Linked DNA regions of Puniceibacterium sp. IMCC21224. The protein of the gene in region 2 interacts with the protein of the main gene of each other region in a pairwise test. Links are inferred from orthologs where the notes say so. Each region holds a gene or a part of one and is shown on either strand. Other genes may lie near its edges.

Region 1 (7,292 bases), on a different replicon or contig from region 2:
TTCACGCCCAGAACTTACCACAATGCCGCTTCAAACTAAACTATTCTAATAATGTATTAGAATCACTTGAATGTGATTTAAAGTATCATAATATATTATTCTAGAGAATCGACAACGGGGAGGAACTGCAATGCGTGAACCGCTACTTCAAATCACGGGTCTTTCCAAAGCCTATGGTCCGGTCAAGGCCCTGACCCACGTAGATTTTTCGCTAGAGCGAGGCACGGTTCATGCGTTGGTAGGAGAGAACGGTGCGGGCAAATCCACCTTGATAAAGGTGATCGTTGGGGCAGAAGAGCCTGACAGATCCGGCGTGCTGCGTGTCTATGGACAGCCCATCAAGACGCATTCGCCACGACTTGCTCGGCATCTTGGGATCGCAGCCATACATCAGGAACTCAGTCTCGCTGACAATTTGACGGTGGCCGAGAACATGCTTCTTGGCCAAGAGGTTGCGAAAATTGGCTGGGTCCTGCGCCAGGCGACGCAGGCGCGCTGCGCCAAGGTGCTCTCTCGTTTGACGCAGGACTTCACCTGCACCGCGCGGTTAGGCGATCTCTCTTTGGCGCAGAGGTATTTGGTGGAAATTGCTCGCGCTCTGATAGCCGACGCACGGGTCTTGATCCTGGACGAACCGACGACCGCGCTTTCGCACCGCGAGGCCGATGCATTGATGGAAATCGTGAAACAACTCCGGGACGACGGCGTGGGCATCGTCTATGTCACGCACAGGATGGAGGAGATCTATCGTCTAGCAGATTATGTCACCGTCCTGCGCGACGGGCGTAGCATCGCCCGTCTGGATCGGGCGGAGGTGACGGAGCGCAGGGTGCTGGAGCTGATGGTTGGGCGCGATCCGTCGGACTTTTTCAAGCGGCAGCGGCGGGCGGAGAACGGCCCGATTGTGCTTGAGGCCAAGGGACTGGCCGGACCGGAGCTGCTTCGTGACGGCACTGTAACCGTCCGGGCTGGTGAGGTGGTCGGGCTGGCGGGGCTGGTCGGATCGGGGCGAACTGAACTGGCAGAATGCCTCGTCGGTTATCGACGGGCCACCGCGGGCGAGGTCCGTCTTTTCGGCACGCCAATCCAGCCAGCGGGCGTCGCGCGTTCGGCGAAAGCCGGTCTCGTTTATCTCACCGAGGACCGGCGAAAACTGGGTTTGTTTCCGGATATGTCCGTCGCCGACAACATCAACGTCCTGACCACACGCGCCGACGCCCGCCTGGGCTGGCTGCGCCGTCGGGGGCGCGAGAGTGTGCGGGCGCAGAGGACCATACAGGCGCTGGCAATCCGCGCGTCGGGTCCTGACCAGAGCGTACGGCGACTATCGGGCGGCAATCAGCAGAAGACGATGCTGGCGCGCCTTTTGGAGAGCGCACCCAAAGTCGTACTGCTGGACGAACCGACGCGAGGGGTCGACGTCGGCGCGAAGGCGCAGATCTACGGCATTATAGAAGACTTCGTGAAGGGCGGCGGGGCAGTGCTGATGATCTCGTCCGACCTGCCGGAACTACTGGGTGTGGCCGACAGGATCTTGGTCTGTTACGAGGGTCGCATTGTGGGCGGTATGGCGAACACGACCGACGCACCTGCAACCGAGGCACAAGTCATCGCACTGGCGACCGGAATGACGGAGGCGGCAGCATGAGCGACGCGCCCCAGTCCGCCAATGCATCGCTGTCGCCCCTGCGACTTGACGCGCGGAGGATGCTACGGGCACTCGGAATGCTGCCGGTGCTGGTCCTTTTGTGCATCGGGTTCACCTTGCTGAACGACCGGTTCATTACGATTCAGAACCTGCAAGTGATCACCCAGCAGGCCTCGATCAACCTGGTACTGGCATGTGGCATGACAGTGGTGATCCTAACTGGCGGCATCGACCTCTCGGTCGGGTCGATCCTAGCCGCTTCGGCGGTGGCGGGCGTGGCGGTCAGTCTCTCGCCCGCCTTCGGCGCACTGGCCCCGCTTGCGGCGCTCGGGGTCGGGCTGGGCTGCGGTCTGCTGAACGGCCTACTAATCGGCGGGTTTGGCTTGTCGCCCTTCATAGTGACGCTTGGCGGGCTGACCGCTATACGCGGTCTGGCGCGCATGATGGGCGAGGACCGCACCGTCATCAACCCCGAGCTGGCGTATGACGTCATCGGGAACGCGCATCTTCTCGGAGTGCACTCGCTGGTTTGGACCGGCATGGCCGTCGCGCTGCTGACCTGGGTGATCCTGCGGCGGACCGTTCTGGGCGTACGGATTTACTCCGTCGGTGGCAACATGGAAGCGGCGCGCATGGCTGGCATCCGGGTGTGGGTCATCCTGCTAGTGGTCTATGCCTATTCAGGTCTGCTGGCGGGGCTGACCGGGGTTATGGCCTCGGCCAGGCTCTACTCTGCCAACGGGCTGCAAATGGGACAGGCCTATGAACTTGACGCGATCGCGGCGGTGATTTTGGGCGGCACCAGTTTCACCGGAGGACAGGGGGGCATCGTCGGCACCATCGTCGGCGTGCTGATCATCGCGGTTCTGTCGAACGGGCTGGTTTTGGCCGGAGTGCCGGACATTTGGCAATACATCATAAAGGGCTCGATCATTATCTTCGCCGTCGCGTTGGACCGCCTGAGGACAGGGCGCGGCTGAGCATTCATCACCACGGGAGGACTACCATGAAACACCATGCATTTGCCGTCGCGGCCGGGATTTTTGGAGCGGCGACAGGAGGCGGCTGGGCTGAAAGCCTGGACAATATCGGCATTATCTCGGGGCCACTCGGCAATTCGTTCTACGTGTCGCTGGCTGCCGGGGCAGAGGCCGCCGCGAAAGAGATCAATCCAGACGCCAAGGTCACCGTGACTTCTTACGAGAACGACTTGGGCAAGCAGTTCAACCTGATCGACAGCCTCACCGCCTCAGGGGCGCAGCTGATCGCACTTGTGGCGGCGGATCCGGATGCGATCACCCCGGCCATCAAGAAGGCAGTCGATGCAGGCGTCACCGTCGTAGGTATGGATGCTGCTGCCAATGCAGCGCAGGCCAATGTCGTGACAGACAATGTGCAGGGCGGGTATATCGTCTGTTCCTACATAGCCGAACAGATGGGCGGAGAAGGCAAGGTTGCGCTGATCAACGGCCCCCAGGTGCAGGGGGTGATCGACCGGATTGCCGGCTGCAACCAGGCATTGGCGGAAAATTCTGGTATTAAGATCGTCGCGGATGAGGAAGGCGATGCCAGCCGTGATTCCGGCTTCTCGGTAATGCAGCGCATCCTGACGCGGGAAGGCAAGGTCGACGGGGTTTTCGCGATCAACGATCCGATGGCCATCGGGGCCAATCTGGCGGCAAAGCAGGCGGGCTATTCCGGTATTACCATCGGTGGTTTCGACGGCGGGGCGGAACTGGTGAACGAGTTGAAGTCGGAAAGTATGGTCGCAGCCTCGGCCGCGCAAGACCCCTTCTCGCTTGGCTTTCAGGCGGTGAAACTGGGCGCGGCGATCCGCGACGGCAGCGAGGCCGCCGGCCAGCTGGTCAAGGCGCCGACGGGTCTGGTGACCCGCGACACCGTCGACAGCTATCCCGGCTGGCGAGAGAAATAGGCGCATCGGGCGTCGGAACGACGGGATCCCGGGGGGGCAGGCCGCTCCGGGTCTCGCAGAATTTCTAGTAGGAGAGAAGCATGACGAAAAACCTTACGGCTTATCTGCAGGGCGCCGCGGAGACGGGGCAGATCCATGGCGGAGAACTGCTGGTCCTGAAGGGCGGCGAAGCGATCTATCATCAAGCCTTCGGGCGTCGGGACGAGATTCGGAAGATGGAGACTGGGCAAGTCTATCGGCTGGCCTCGATCACCAAACCGCTAACCAGTGCGGCGGCGCTTTCAGCTTTTGCAGGGGGGCAACTAGAACCAGGAATGCCGGTGACCGACTTGCTGCCGGAGTTTCGTCCGGTGCTGCCGGACGGTCGCGTTCCGGTTATCACACTCGGTCACCTGCTGACGCATACCGCTGGGCTGAGCTATGCCTTCCTTGAGCCGCGCGACAGCGCACATTGGCAGACCCAGGTCTCGACCGGGCTGGACCAGCCGGGGCTGTCGCTGGAGGAAAACCTCGCACGCCTGGCCGCCGCGCCGCTGCTGTTCGAGCCGGGGACCGCCTGGCACTACTCGCTCGCGACAGATGTAATCGGCGCGGTGCTTGAGCAGCTGCACGGCCAACCGCTGGAGACGGTGCTCCGCCGGGTCGTTCTGGATCCGCTCGGCATGTCGGAGACATCCTTCGCCGCGCCGATGGATCGCGACGGGATCGTCCCGCCCTACTGGGACGGCGACGGCATCGCGCGGCTGATGAATGCGGAGGAGCAGCTGGTTCCCTTCGTGGAAGGGGTGACCTATGCGCCGGGGCGGATCTTCGACGCAGCGTCATACCACTCCGGCGGGGCGGGGATCCGCGGCTCGGCGCGGGACATTGCAACGTTTCTGGAATGCATCCGAACCGGCGGCGCGCCAATCCTGCCAACGCGCGAGGCGAAGCTGATGCACACCAACATGATCGGCGACATCCCGGTGACGACCGATGGGCCGGGCTGGGGCTTTGGATACGGCGCTGCGGTTCTGCGCGATCCGGTCGCGGCCGATACACCGCACCGCACCGGCACCTTCCAGTGGGGCGGGGCCTGGGGACATCATTGGTTCGTCGATCCGGAGGAGGAACTGGTGTCGGTCCAACTGACAAACACCGCGCTGCGTGGCATGACCGGTGACTTCCCGAACGGCGTGATCCGCGAAGTTTATGCCGCCTTCGCCAGCTGACGATGGTCCGGGTACCGCAAGACGGCGGCGCCCGGCATGCATTCAGACCGCCAACACGTTCTCCGGAATATCGAACCCGGCGCTGGTCATCACGTTGCGCAGGGTCGATCCGCTTACGCGGCCGACATCGTCCACGTGCATCGCGTCCGCGGCATCAGAAAAGACTTCGGGTCCAATGTTTTCCAATCCCTTTTCACGCAGGATTGACAGGATCTCGACCACTGGCATCTCGCCCTCGCCACCGAACTTGCGGTAATGCGCAGTGTCGTCAAAGAGCGAGGTACCCTCCTGCTGCTTCAGCGCGTCAGCGACCTGGCAGGACTTCAGATGCCGCTCCGGGATCGACCTCAGCAGGTCGGGGTCGTACTTCCCTTTGGGAAAGTGCCAGGTGTCGATTAGGATGCCGGAATTGTTCGCGCCTACAGCCTCCACTATGGCCCAAGCGTCTTCGAGGTTCGGCAGGCCCCAGAAGGGCATGAATTCGAGATCCACCCAGATGCCTTCTGCCTTCGCGCGGTCGCAGAGCCGCCCGAAGCCGTCGACCAGCGTGTCGAAGGGCACCGCGCCGAGGTCGTAACCCGCGACCGCAAGCATGTCTGTGATGCCCAGGCCCGCGCACATCCGAAAACATTCGTCGGCGTCGATGTCGAACTTGCCAGCGAGAGCCGGATTCACCTCGTCCGGCACTCGGATAGGAGCCCAGTCGGTGATCGTATCGAGATGGCTGATCGTCAACCCCGCATCCCCGGCCATGGCCACCATGTCGGCGTCGCTGAGGCCGTCGGCCCGTGCGTTGCGCCAAGTGATCGGGTCGACCGCCAGATGCGTGAACCCGCCAATACGTGCTGCGCGCACGTGTGTGCCAAATCCGTGTGTCCGCACTGCCGCGGGCCAGAAAACATATCTCATTCGTTCCTCCGATGTGTTTGAGGACATGGTATAGTAATCTATTAGATGATCAACAATATATTTTTATGTTGACGAATCGATATTGGGCAGACAGGTTGATACAGGGAGCGGCCGGTTTGACTCGGTCGAGGAGTTTGGAGGTTCAATTGAAAAATCTGTTGATGAGCACGTTCTTGGCGGGAACGGCGTTACTTGCCCCGGTAGTAGCAACCGCACAGGACAACATTCCGCTGATCGTGAAACACACAGGCAACTACTATTTCGCCATCGTTTCGGCCGGCGCCCGCAAAGCAGCGGAAGAGCTGGGTATCAATACTCCCGTTCAGGGTCCCACATCGTTCTCGGACATTCAGGGCCAGATTGGTATCCTCGAAAATGCGGTCTCGTCGGGTGCGACCGCCATCGTGATTGCGCCGCTGGAGTATTCCGCATTGGGTGGGCCGATCGACGAGGCCGCTGAAAGCGTGCCAGTCATCGCGGTCGATTCAGCGGCAGATTCCGAGGCGATCACCGCAATGGTCACCACCGACAACGTCGAGGGAGGCCGCCAGGCGGCCGTTGCCTTGGCGGATGCAGTTGCTGCAGCGCATGGCACACCCGAGGGCAAGGTCGCGCTGATTGTGGGACTCGCCGGACAGTCGACATTCGATCAACGAGTCCGCGGTTTCAAGGAAAAGCTCGAGGCCGACTATCCTGGGCTGGAAATCATAGCTGAACGCATCGCGGGTGGTCAGGCCACCGAGGCAGTGAACATCATGACTGACCTCCTGACTGTGCATCCCGACATCCGCGGTATCTTCGCGCCCGACCTCGTGACGGGGGCCGGCGCCGGGCAGGCAGTGCTGGAAAACGATGTGCAGGACCAGGTGAAAATTGTGGCCTTCGACAGCGACGAAAAACTGGTGCAATTTCTCTCGGATGGCGTCATCGCAGCGCTGATCGTCCAGGATCCCTTCCGGATGGGATACGAGGGCGTCAAGGCGGCCTATGCAGCGGCCCATGGCGAGACGGTCGAGAAGCTCATCGACACCGGTGTGAACGTCATCACAAAGGAGAACATGTCCTCTGAACGGTCGCAGGAACTGCTGAGTCCGAAGGTCGACTGACATGACGCTGACAACAAATGTCTCGGGCGGGTCTGCGGCATTAGCACCCACTGGCCCGGCGCCCTCCGAACCGGCGATCCAGCTAACCCGCGTCAGCAAGCACTTCGGGCGAACGCGGGCGCTGGTAGAGGTTACGCTCGACATCGCGGAGCGCGAGGTGCATGCAATCGTAGGAGAGAACGGGGCCGGCAAATCGACCTTGATCCGCATTCTGACGGCAGCCTTCCAACCGACCGCCGGTTCGGTTGAAATCCTAGGTCGGCAGATCACAGATTTTCGCCCAGGAACGGCGCTGGATCTCGGTGTCTATGCTGTGCATCAAGAAATGCTTCTCTGCCCACACCTGACTGTGACCGAGAATCTATTCCTTGGCCAGGAGGCCACTTGCATGGGCCGTCTGTGCAAGCGGGAGATGCGGGCGCGTGCTGTAGAGACGTTGCGGGATTTCGGCGTAGAAATTGACCCAGGCGCAGTGTTGTCGACAC
Region 2 (7,956 bases):
TCGGGGTATTCCAGACTTTCGGCGACCAGTCCGTACATTGACGCGGGTTCGTCCAGATTGCCGGTCAGCAGAGAATCGTAAAATACCGACGACATCGACGCGGCGTTGCCCTTGAGAATATAGGGCGTCAGGCTGTCAAAGGTGCCAAAAGCCCAGGTCGAAAAGGTGCCGCCCTTGGGCGCGTCGGGATTGACGTAATCGAAATGCTTGAAATCCGGCCCGTATTTTAAATCCCCAAAGGTTGATATGCCGTGCGCCGTGATGATTTTGTCAGCGGTCCCGGATTGCGCCATGGCCTGTGTGGCCATCACAGCCAATCCAAGCGCCATGAGCGCGCCCAGGATCATCGGGCGAATCGCCGGGACAGGAGCGGCTTGGGTGCGTTCGCGGGCGGGGCGTTTCGTCATGGTTCCTCCGGTTCGGCATCTTGGTGATGCATATATCTAAGCTAAAACCCGCAACTGCCCACATACAAGTTACGTTTCCGTAATCTTTGGCCAATCCGGCCATGGCGAGGGGGCAGGCATGAAAAAGGCCGCTGCATCGGGCAGCGGCCTTGTCATTTTGCGGCGTTCCAGCGGATCGATCAGTCGTCCGTCGAGTCGAGATAAGCAATCAGGTTGGCGCGATCCTCGGCTTTGGGCAGACCGTTAAAGCTCATTGCGGTACCGGGCGCGAAACCGCGCGGGCTTTCCAGAAAGTGGCTGAGGTTCTCAGGCGTCCAGGTGTCCACAACCTTTTCCAGCGCGCCGGAATAGGTGTACCCGGCGGCAGTATCGACCGCGCGACCGACAACCCCGTAAAGGTAGGGGCCGGTGGCGTTGGCGCCATCTTCCAGCTTGTGGCAGGCGCGGCACTTGCCGAACACCTTTTCACCCTTGGCGACGTCAGCTGATGCAAGCAGCGTGTCAAAATCCACCTCGGGGGCATCACCAGAGGCGGCGTCGTCCGATCCGGTGTCGATCACATAGGCCTGGGTGTGGTCGCCATGGCCGCCGCCGACGTGATAGATCGTCTCAGCGCCCCATTTGCCCAGCAAAAAGATCAACAGCGCGCCGCAAAAGCCGCCGAGAACCTTGGTCATTGTCATCGTGTCAAGCATTGTCCGGGTGTCCGTCTATTGTCTGTCGCGGCGGTATCTATTGCTTCCCCTCACGCAAGGCAAGGTGTAGAAGCCGCGACCAAACGCCACCAAACCGTTATGACAGGCGGTCAGCACACAGGCAATCCCGATGACCCAGACGATCGCATTCCAGGGCGAATTAGGCGCCTATTCACACCAGGCCTGCCGCGAAGCGCGTCCTGAGATGGAGGCGATGCCCTGCCGCACCTTTGAAGACGCGATCGAGGCCTGCCGGTCAGGGGGTGCCGCGTTAGCCATGTTGCCGGTGGAAAACTCGACCTACGGACGGGTGGCCGACATGCATTCGCTGTTACCGCAATCGGGTCTCAACATTGTCGATGAGGCGTTTGTGCGGGTGCACATAAACCTGCTAGGCCTACCCGGCACGCAGATTTCCGACATTTCTCAGGCCAAGAGCCATACTGTTCTACTGGGTCAGTGCCGCCAGTTTCTGACCGAACACGGCATCGCCCGACTGACCGGCGCGGACACGGCAGGATCGGCGCGCGAAGTGGCAGAGCTGGGCGATCCAGCGACGGCGGCGCTGGCGTCCGAGCTTGCGGGTGAAATCTACGGCCTCGACGTTCTGGCCCGCCATATCGAGGATCAGGGCAACAATACCACCCGATTCCTGATCATGTCGCGCGAAGCGGATATGACGCGGCGCGGTGATCACGGCATGATCACCACCTTCATCTTTCAGGTCCGCAACATACCGGCGGCGCTCTACAAGGCGATGGGCGGTTTTGCCACCAATGGCGTCAACATGACCAAGCTGGAATCGTATATGGTCGGCGGGTCGTTCACTGCGACGCAATTTTATGCAGATATCGAAGGCCATCCAGACGATCCGGCGGTGAAGCGCGCGCTTGAGGAACTGGATTACTTCACCGATATGCTCGAAATCCTAGGCACTTATCCCCGCGACCCGCGCCGCGACTAGCCGTTAGATCAGCAATCCAGCGGCACCTTCGTGACGCAGCAGCCAGACTTTAGTTTCGACGCCGCCATCCCCCGAAAACCCGCCGAGTCCGCTGGCACCCAGCACCCGGTGGCAGGGGATGATCAGCGGTACCGGATTGCCGCCGCAGGCTTGTCCTACGGCTTGCGCGGGCAGCGACAGGGCACGGGCGATATCGCCATAGGTCAGCGTCTCGCCCAATGGGATCGCTGACATGGCGCTGCAGACACGGGTTTGCGTGTCTGATGCTGCCACGCGCAGGGGCAGATCGAATCGCGTCAGATCCTTGCGAAAGTAGGCAGCGATCTGTTGCGCCGCGTCGCGTAACAGCGGGGTGTCGTCCTGTGCGTCTGGCGTCGCGCGTGCGCCCCAGCACAGGGCGGTGATTGCGCCCTCCGTCTCGGTGACGGTGAGCGGTCCAAGCGGGGAGAGCAGGGTCAGTGTTGCGACGGTCATCTCATCTCCGGCTATGGGGAACGTCGCGGGTGTGTGCCGCGCGTCGTCCGTAGGTTGATCCAGTCCGAGGGCGGGCACAAGCGTCGCCTGATCACGGGCCGAAATGGCGCCGCTCGACCCGCAGTGTTCCGACAGATGAAACGGTGACAATCCATAGATCGCCATACTCCAGCGGGGCCGCGCCGGGCGCGCCAAGCGCCTTCCAGATCGCGGCGAGATTGCCTTTGTTCCCGATCCAGATGGCTGATTGACCAGCGATGCGCTGCGGCAGGAGCCGGGCGGCCTGGCCATCAGAGATACGCGAGACGGATATGCCACGCGCTGCGGCCAGCGGCGCGGCTGTGTCAAGATTGCGTTTGATGCCGGGGCTGTAAATCGCATCCAGCGGAACGCCCTCCAGCGCCACCACAAGTGCGTCTGCGCGGGCGCGCCCGGTGGCGTTCAGCATCTCGTCCGATCCACTTCGGTCGCCGTGGCGCACCATGATCAGCCGTGTATCAGCACCAAGGTTGGTCTGACTGTGCGCGCTGCCGCTGACCGCGCACAGCAACAGGCCCAGTCCGACCACGATCTGGCGTCTTGCGATCATGCCACCCCTTCCGAATTTGCTGTATTTTAACAATACCAAATCCGAAGGGAGCAGCAAAGTTCTAATCCGTTGGGGGTCAGCTCTGACTTAGCGCCGCGTCGCACCGTGCGCAGGTGCCCGCGTGGCTATGGGTTCCAACATCTGGCAGGATTTTCCAGCATCTCTGGCATTTTGTGCCATCTGCGGCCTCGAACACCACACCGAATCCCGGCACATCTGGCAGGCGGAACGCCTCGGACGGGCTGGGATCGCCGGTCAGGGAAACGGCCGAAGTGATGATCACATCCTCGAACGTCACCGATTTCAGCGCGGCCAGTGTGTCTGGATCTTCGACATGCACCACCGGAGCTGCTTCGAGCGAGGCACCAATCACCTTGTCGGTCCGCTGCACTTCCAGCGCGGCGGTCACGGCGCGGCGGGCACGGCGCACCTTGGTCCATTTGGCAGCCAGTGGTTCGTCCAACCAGTCGGCGGGTGTTGCTGGGATATCCTGCAAATGGACCGAACTGTCGTCGCCGGGGAAGCGTTCGAGCCAGACTTCCTCCATCGTAAAGACCAGCACGGGGGCAAGCCAGGTGGTCAGGCGATGGAACAGGATGTCCAGCACGGTCCGCGCAGCCCGACGGCGCGGCGTGTCGCCATCGCAATACAGGACGTCCTTGCGGATATCGAAATAGAACGCCGACAATTCGACCGTGGCAAAGTTGAACAGCGCCTGAAACACCCCCTGGAAATCATAGGCGGCATACCCTGTGCGTACCCGGTGATCGAGTTCCGCCAGCCGATGCAGCACCCAGCGTTCCAGTTCCGGCATCTCGGACACGTCGACCCGGTCGCTTTCCTCGAACGACGACAACGCGCCCAGCAGGAACCGCATGGTGTTGCGCAGGCGGCGATAACCGTCCGCCGTTCCCTTGAGGATTTCCGGCCCGATACGCAGATCGGCGGTGTAGTCGGCCTGCGCCACCCAAAGCCGCAGGATATCGGCGCCGTATTGCTGCACGACCTTTTCAGGGGCCACGGTGTTGCCCAGCGACTTGGACATCTTGTTGCCCTTTTCGTCGAGGGTAAAGCCATGCGTCAGCACGCCGCGATAGGGCGCGCGTCCCTGTGTGCCACAGCTTTGCAGCATCGATGAATGGAACCAGCCGCGATGCTGGTCAGTGCCCTCCAGATACAGGTCCGCCAGTCCGTCATCCGATCCATCGGCGCGATCGCGCAGGACAAAGGCATGGGTCGACCCGGAATCGAACCACACGTCGAGGATGTCGAACACCTGATCCCATTCGGCAGGGTCGTAGTCAGTGCCGAGGAAGCGTTCCTTGGCGCCGTCCTTGTACCAGGCATCTGCGCCCTCAGCCTCGAACGCCCCGAGCACGCGGGCATTCACGCCCTCGTCGCGCAGCAAGAAATCACTGTCCGTCGGCAGCGCGCCCTTGCGGGTAAAGCAGGTCAGCGGCACACCCCAGGCGCGCTGGCGCGACAGCACCCAGTCGGGCCGCGCCTCGATCATTGAATACAGGCGGTTGCGCCCGGTCTGCGGCGTCCATGTCACCAGCTTGTCGATCGAGGTCAGCGCCCGTTCGCGGATCGTGGTGCCATAGGTGTCCAGCCCGTCACCGACGGGGCGGTCGATGGCAGCGAACCACTGCGGCGTGTTGCGGAAGATGACAGGCGCCTTGGAGCGCCAGGAATGCGGATAGCTGTGTGTCACTCGCCCACGCGCCAGCAGGCCGCCAACCTCTACCAGTTTATCGATCACAGCGGTGTTGGCCTTGCCCTCTTTGCCCTTGTGATCGAACACCTTGAGGCCCGCGAAGATCGGCACATGCGGCAGGAATTCAGATTCCTCGCCGACGTTGTGGGTCATCCGGTCCATCCAGCCGCGTTTGACGAAGCAATCGAAGTCGTCGGCGCCATGCGAGGGCGCGGTGTGCACAAAACCCGTGCCCGCATCGTCGGTTACATGATCGCCGTCGATCATCGGCACATCGTAGTCCCAGAAGCCAACTTTGTCTGGTAAATCTATCGCATCGGGAAGGCCTGAATGGACATAAGGGTTCAAGTCAAGGAAAGCGCGACTATCAATGCCAGAGTCGGCGATTCCACGGAGAGGGTGAGCTAGAACCAAACCTTCAAGGTCGGTCTCGGTCAAGTCGTCGATGCGGTTCCACTGACCGGGTTCAAGACGCGCTTTGGAAAAGACTTCCTCTGCTAGCTTATCGGCCAGCAAATAGCGTTGGCCCTTTTTGGCCCAGCATTCATCGGGAGTGCTTGTGACCTCGTAAAGGCCATAAGAGATGGCGGGGTTGTAGGCCACAGCCCTGTTGGACGGGATGGTCCAGGGGGTTGTTGTCCAAATAACGATATTTGTGCCAACTAATGATTCTCGGCGACTTTCTAGTTCGCCGACTTGTTCAGGTGTCAGCTTTTCATATAGTTCGTCCGACAGCGCCAAGGCATTCATTACCCGAAACGGCACCCAGATCGTGTGGCTCTTGTGATCGTGGTATTCGATTTCGGCCTCGGCCAACGCGGTCTTTTCCACCGGCGACCACATCACGGGTTTGGACCCCTGATACAACGTGCCGCTCATCAGGAATTTCTGGAATTCCTCGGCGATGATGCGCTCGGCGCGGAAATCCATCGTCAGGTACGGTTTGTCCCAGGTCCCGGTGATGCCCAGACGTTTGAATTCGTCGCGCTGGATGTCGATCCAACCCTCAGCGAACTTGCGGCATTCCTGACGAAAATCGACGACCGGCACGTCGTCCTTGTTCAGCCCCTTGTTGCGGTACTGCTCCTCGATCTTCCATTCGATCGGCAGGCCGTGGCAATCCCAGCCGGGGACATAGCGCGCATCACGCCCCATCATCTGCTGCGAGCGCACCACCATATCCTTGAGGATCTTGTTCAGCGCGTGGCCGATATGCAGATGGCCATTGGCGTATGGGGGGCCGTCATGCAGGGTAAACGGCGCGCGCGCGTCAGATGTCCCAGTGGCAGCCTTTTCGCGCAGGCGGCCATAGACGCCGATTCGTGCCCAGCGATCCAGCCACTCCGGCTCGCGCTTGGGCAGCCCCGCACGCATCGGAAAATCGGTGCGGGGCAGGTTCAGGGTGTCTTTGTAGTCGGGGGTCTCGGGCGTTTCGGCGCACATTTCGGGCGTCCTCGGTATTCGTCAGGGCGGGTTTGGGGTGAGGGGCGGCGCGGCGATCCGGACGCCTGATCCCGGCGCAACGTAAGTTTACGGCGCCGGGCAAGTAATTCGCAGAATGATCTTCAAGGGATCCATCATGACGGGCGTTATAGGCTCCGCACCTCTGGCCGTCCAGAGCAGAGGCGATATCGACCAGAAAGCCCGGGTTCGCAACGTCCGCGCAACCGCAACACAAATAAGATGCGTATTTGGAAAGAGAAGAAACCGGACAGCCCGATCAACACTCAGGTTCTGCGGCCGGAGCTCCACAGAGCGCTTCTTCTCTTTAAAAATACGCAAAATCTGACCTGCGCCACAGGTGCTACCTCAGGTAAAAAGAGTGCCGACGAAATAGGCAATGCTGGCGGCGATCCCGCCGATGGCCAGCGTTTCGAGGCCAGAACGCCACCAAGAAGACAGCGACCAGATGCTCTTGTAGGTTCCAATGGCGAAAAACACCGCCAGCGTTAGTATCGTCGAGACCTGGAATGCCAGTTCAAGGCCCAGAAGGAAGGGCACCAGCGGCACCATTCCAGCCACAAGAAACGCTACAAACGTGGCGAGTGCAGCCCGCATCGGTTCCGGATCGACCGGAGCAAGGCCGTATTCGCCTTCGAGCATGATCTGAATCCACGCCTCTTTGTCCGAGGCGATCTGTTCAACCGCCTCATCCAGTGCCGGGCCAGACAATCCCTTGAGGTGCAGGATATGCCGCAATTCGCGCTTTTCGCCGTCGGGATCGTCGGCGATATGGCGCTCTTCGATCCGGCGCAGGCGTTTGATATTGTCTAATTCGGTCTTGGTGCCGGAGTAATTTCCAGCGGCCATCGAAAACCCGTCGGCCAGAACATTGGCAATGCCAAGAGCGACGATAATTACTGGCGATAGCCCGGCACCGGCGACGCCCGCGACGATGGCAAATGTCGTCACTGATCCATCAATGGCACCATAGACAATATCGCGCAGATAGCCGCGTCCAGGGGGCGTTCCAATCCGGTCTTCGATTTCGTGCTGGCTGTGGCCATGTTCTGCGATATCGGTCGGCATTATAATCTCCGGGCAGTGCGGAGGGGCCTTATGACAACGGATCGCGCGGGGGTAAAGCGGGTATTCGGGCCAGCTGTGAACCGGGCGGCGAAGGTCGGCCTGATATCGCCGGTATTCAGGACTTGTCCGAGGTAAAGAGACCGCTGAGCGCGGTGCGGATGATTGCACGAACAGACGGGCGTTGGGTGCGCGCAAAGGGCAGGGGGCGGCAGACCTCCATCGCGGCGACACCGACCCGTGCGGTGAGTGCGCCGTTCACCAGCCCTTCGCCAAAGCGGCGCGACAGCTTGGCTAGCAATCCGCCACCCAAAATAGGTTCCAGCATGTCGTCGCCCACTGCGACAGCGCCTGTTGCCACGAGATGTGACATTACGGCGCGGGTCAACCGCCAGCTGCCCAACGTCCCTGAACGGCCGCCGTAGATTTCGGCAATGCGACGGATCATACGGATATTTGATGTCAGCGCCGCGCCAATGTCGGCAAACGCCAGCGGCACAAGGGCGGTCACAGTCGCGACCTGCCGCGCAGCCCCCTCGACTTCGCGCCGGGCGGCAAGGTCGAGCGGACCCAAAAGCTCGGTT

What was found. The genes of interacting proteins can lie anywhere in the genome.
Region 1: the proteins of ileS (region 2) and IMCC21224_RS21650 interact in binary tests that used the Escherichia coli proteins (3 or more experiments, as listed by UniProt). The link is inferred for Puniceibacterium sp. IMCC21224 from one-to-one orthologs.

The regions. Positions count from the first base shown.
Region 1 is NZ_LDPY01000003.1:18,269-25,560, forward strand. Bases 1,681-4,617 are described here. They hold IMCC21224_RS21650 (ABC transporter substrate-binding protein), read left to right. Parts: upstream 1,681-2,654; coding sequence 2,655-3,581; downstream 3,582-4,617. Other genes in these bases: IMCC21224_RS21645 (hypothetical protein), read left to right, coding at 1,681-2,628; IMCC21224_RS21655 (serine hydrolase), read left to right, coding at 3,662-4,617. Outside these bases: IMCC21224_RS21640 (sugar ABC transporter ATP-binding protein), read left to right, coding at 131-1,648; more of IMCC21224_RS21645, read left to right, coding at 1,645-1,680; more of IMCC21224_RS21655, read left to right, coding at 4,618-4,792; IMCC21224_RS21660 (sugar phosphate isomerase/epimerase family protein), read right to left, coding at 4,835-5,701; IMCC21224_RS21665 (ABC transporter substrate-binding protein), read left to right, coding at 5,863-6,807; IMCC21224_RS21670 (sugar ABC transporter ATP-binding protein), read left to right, coding at 6,809-7,292. UniProt on the Escherichia coli protein: Part of the ABC transporter complex RbsABC involved in ribose import. Binds ribose. Also serves as the primary chemoreceptor for chemotaxis.
Region 2 is NZ_LDPY01000001.1:1,731,851-1,739,806, forward strand. What follows is about bases 3,006-6,606. They hold ileS (isoleucine--tRNA ligase), read right to left. Parts: upstream 6,290-6,606; coding sequence 3,206-6,289; downstream 3,006-3,205. Other genes in these bases: IMCC21224_RS07960 (histidine phosphatase family protein), read right to left, coding at 3,006-3,129. Outside these bases: IMCC21224_RS07940 (extracellular solute-binding protein), read right to left, coding at 1-407; IMCC21224_RS07945 (cytochrome c family protein), read right to left, coding at 587-1,102; IMCC21224_RS07950 (prephenate dehydratase), read left to right, coding at 1,233-2,066; IMCC21224_RS07955 (methylated-DNA--[protein]-cysteine S-methyltransferase), read right to left, coding at 2,070-2,540; more of IMCC21224_RS07960, read right to left, coding at 2,632-3,005; IMCC21224_RS07970 (VIT1/CCC1 transporter family protein), read right to left, coding at 6,656-7,375; IMCC21224_RS07975 (YcjF family protein), read right to left, coding at 7,491-7,956. UniProt on the Escherichia coli protein: Catalyzes the attachment of isoleucine to tRNA(Ile). As IleRS can inadvertently accommodate and process structurally similar amino acids such as valine, to avoid such errors it has two additional distinct tRNA(Ile)-dependent editing activities.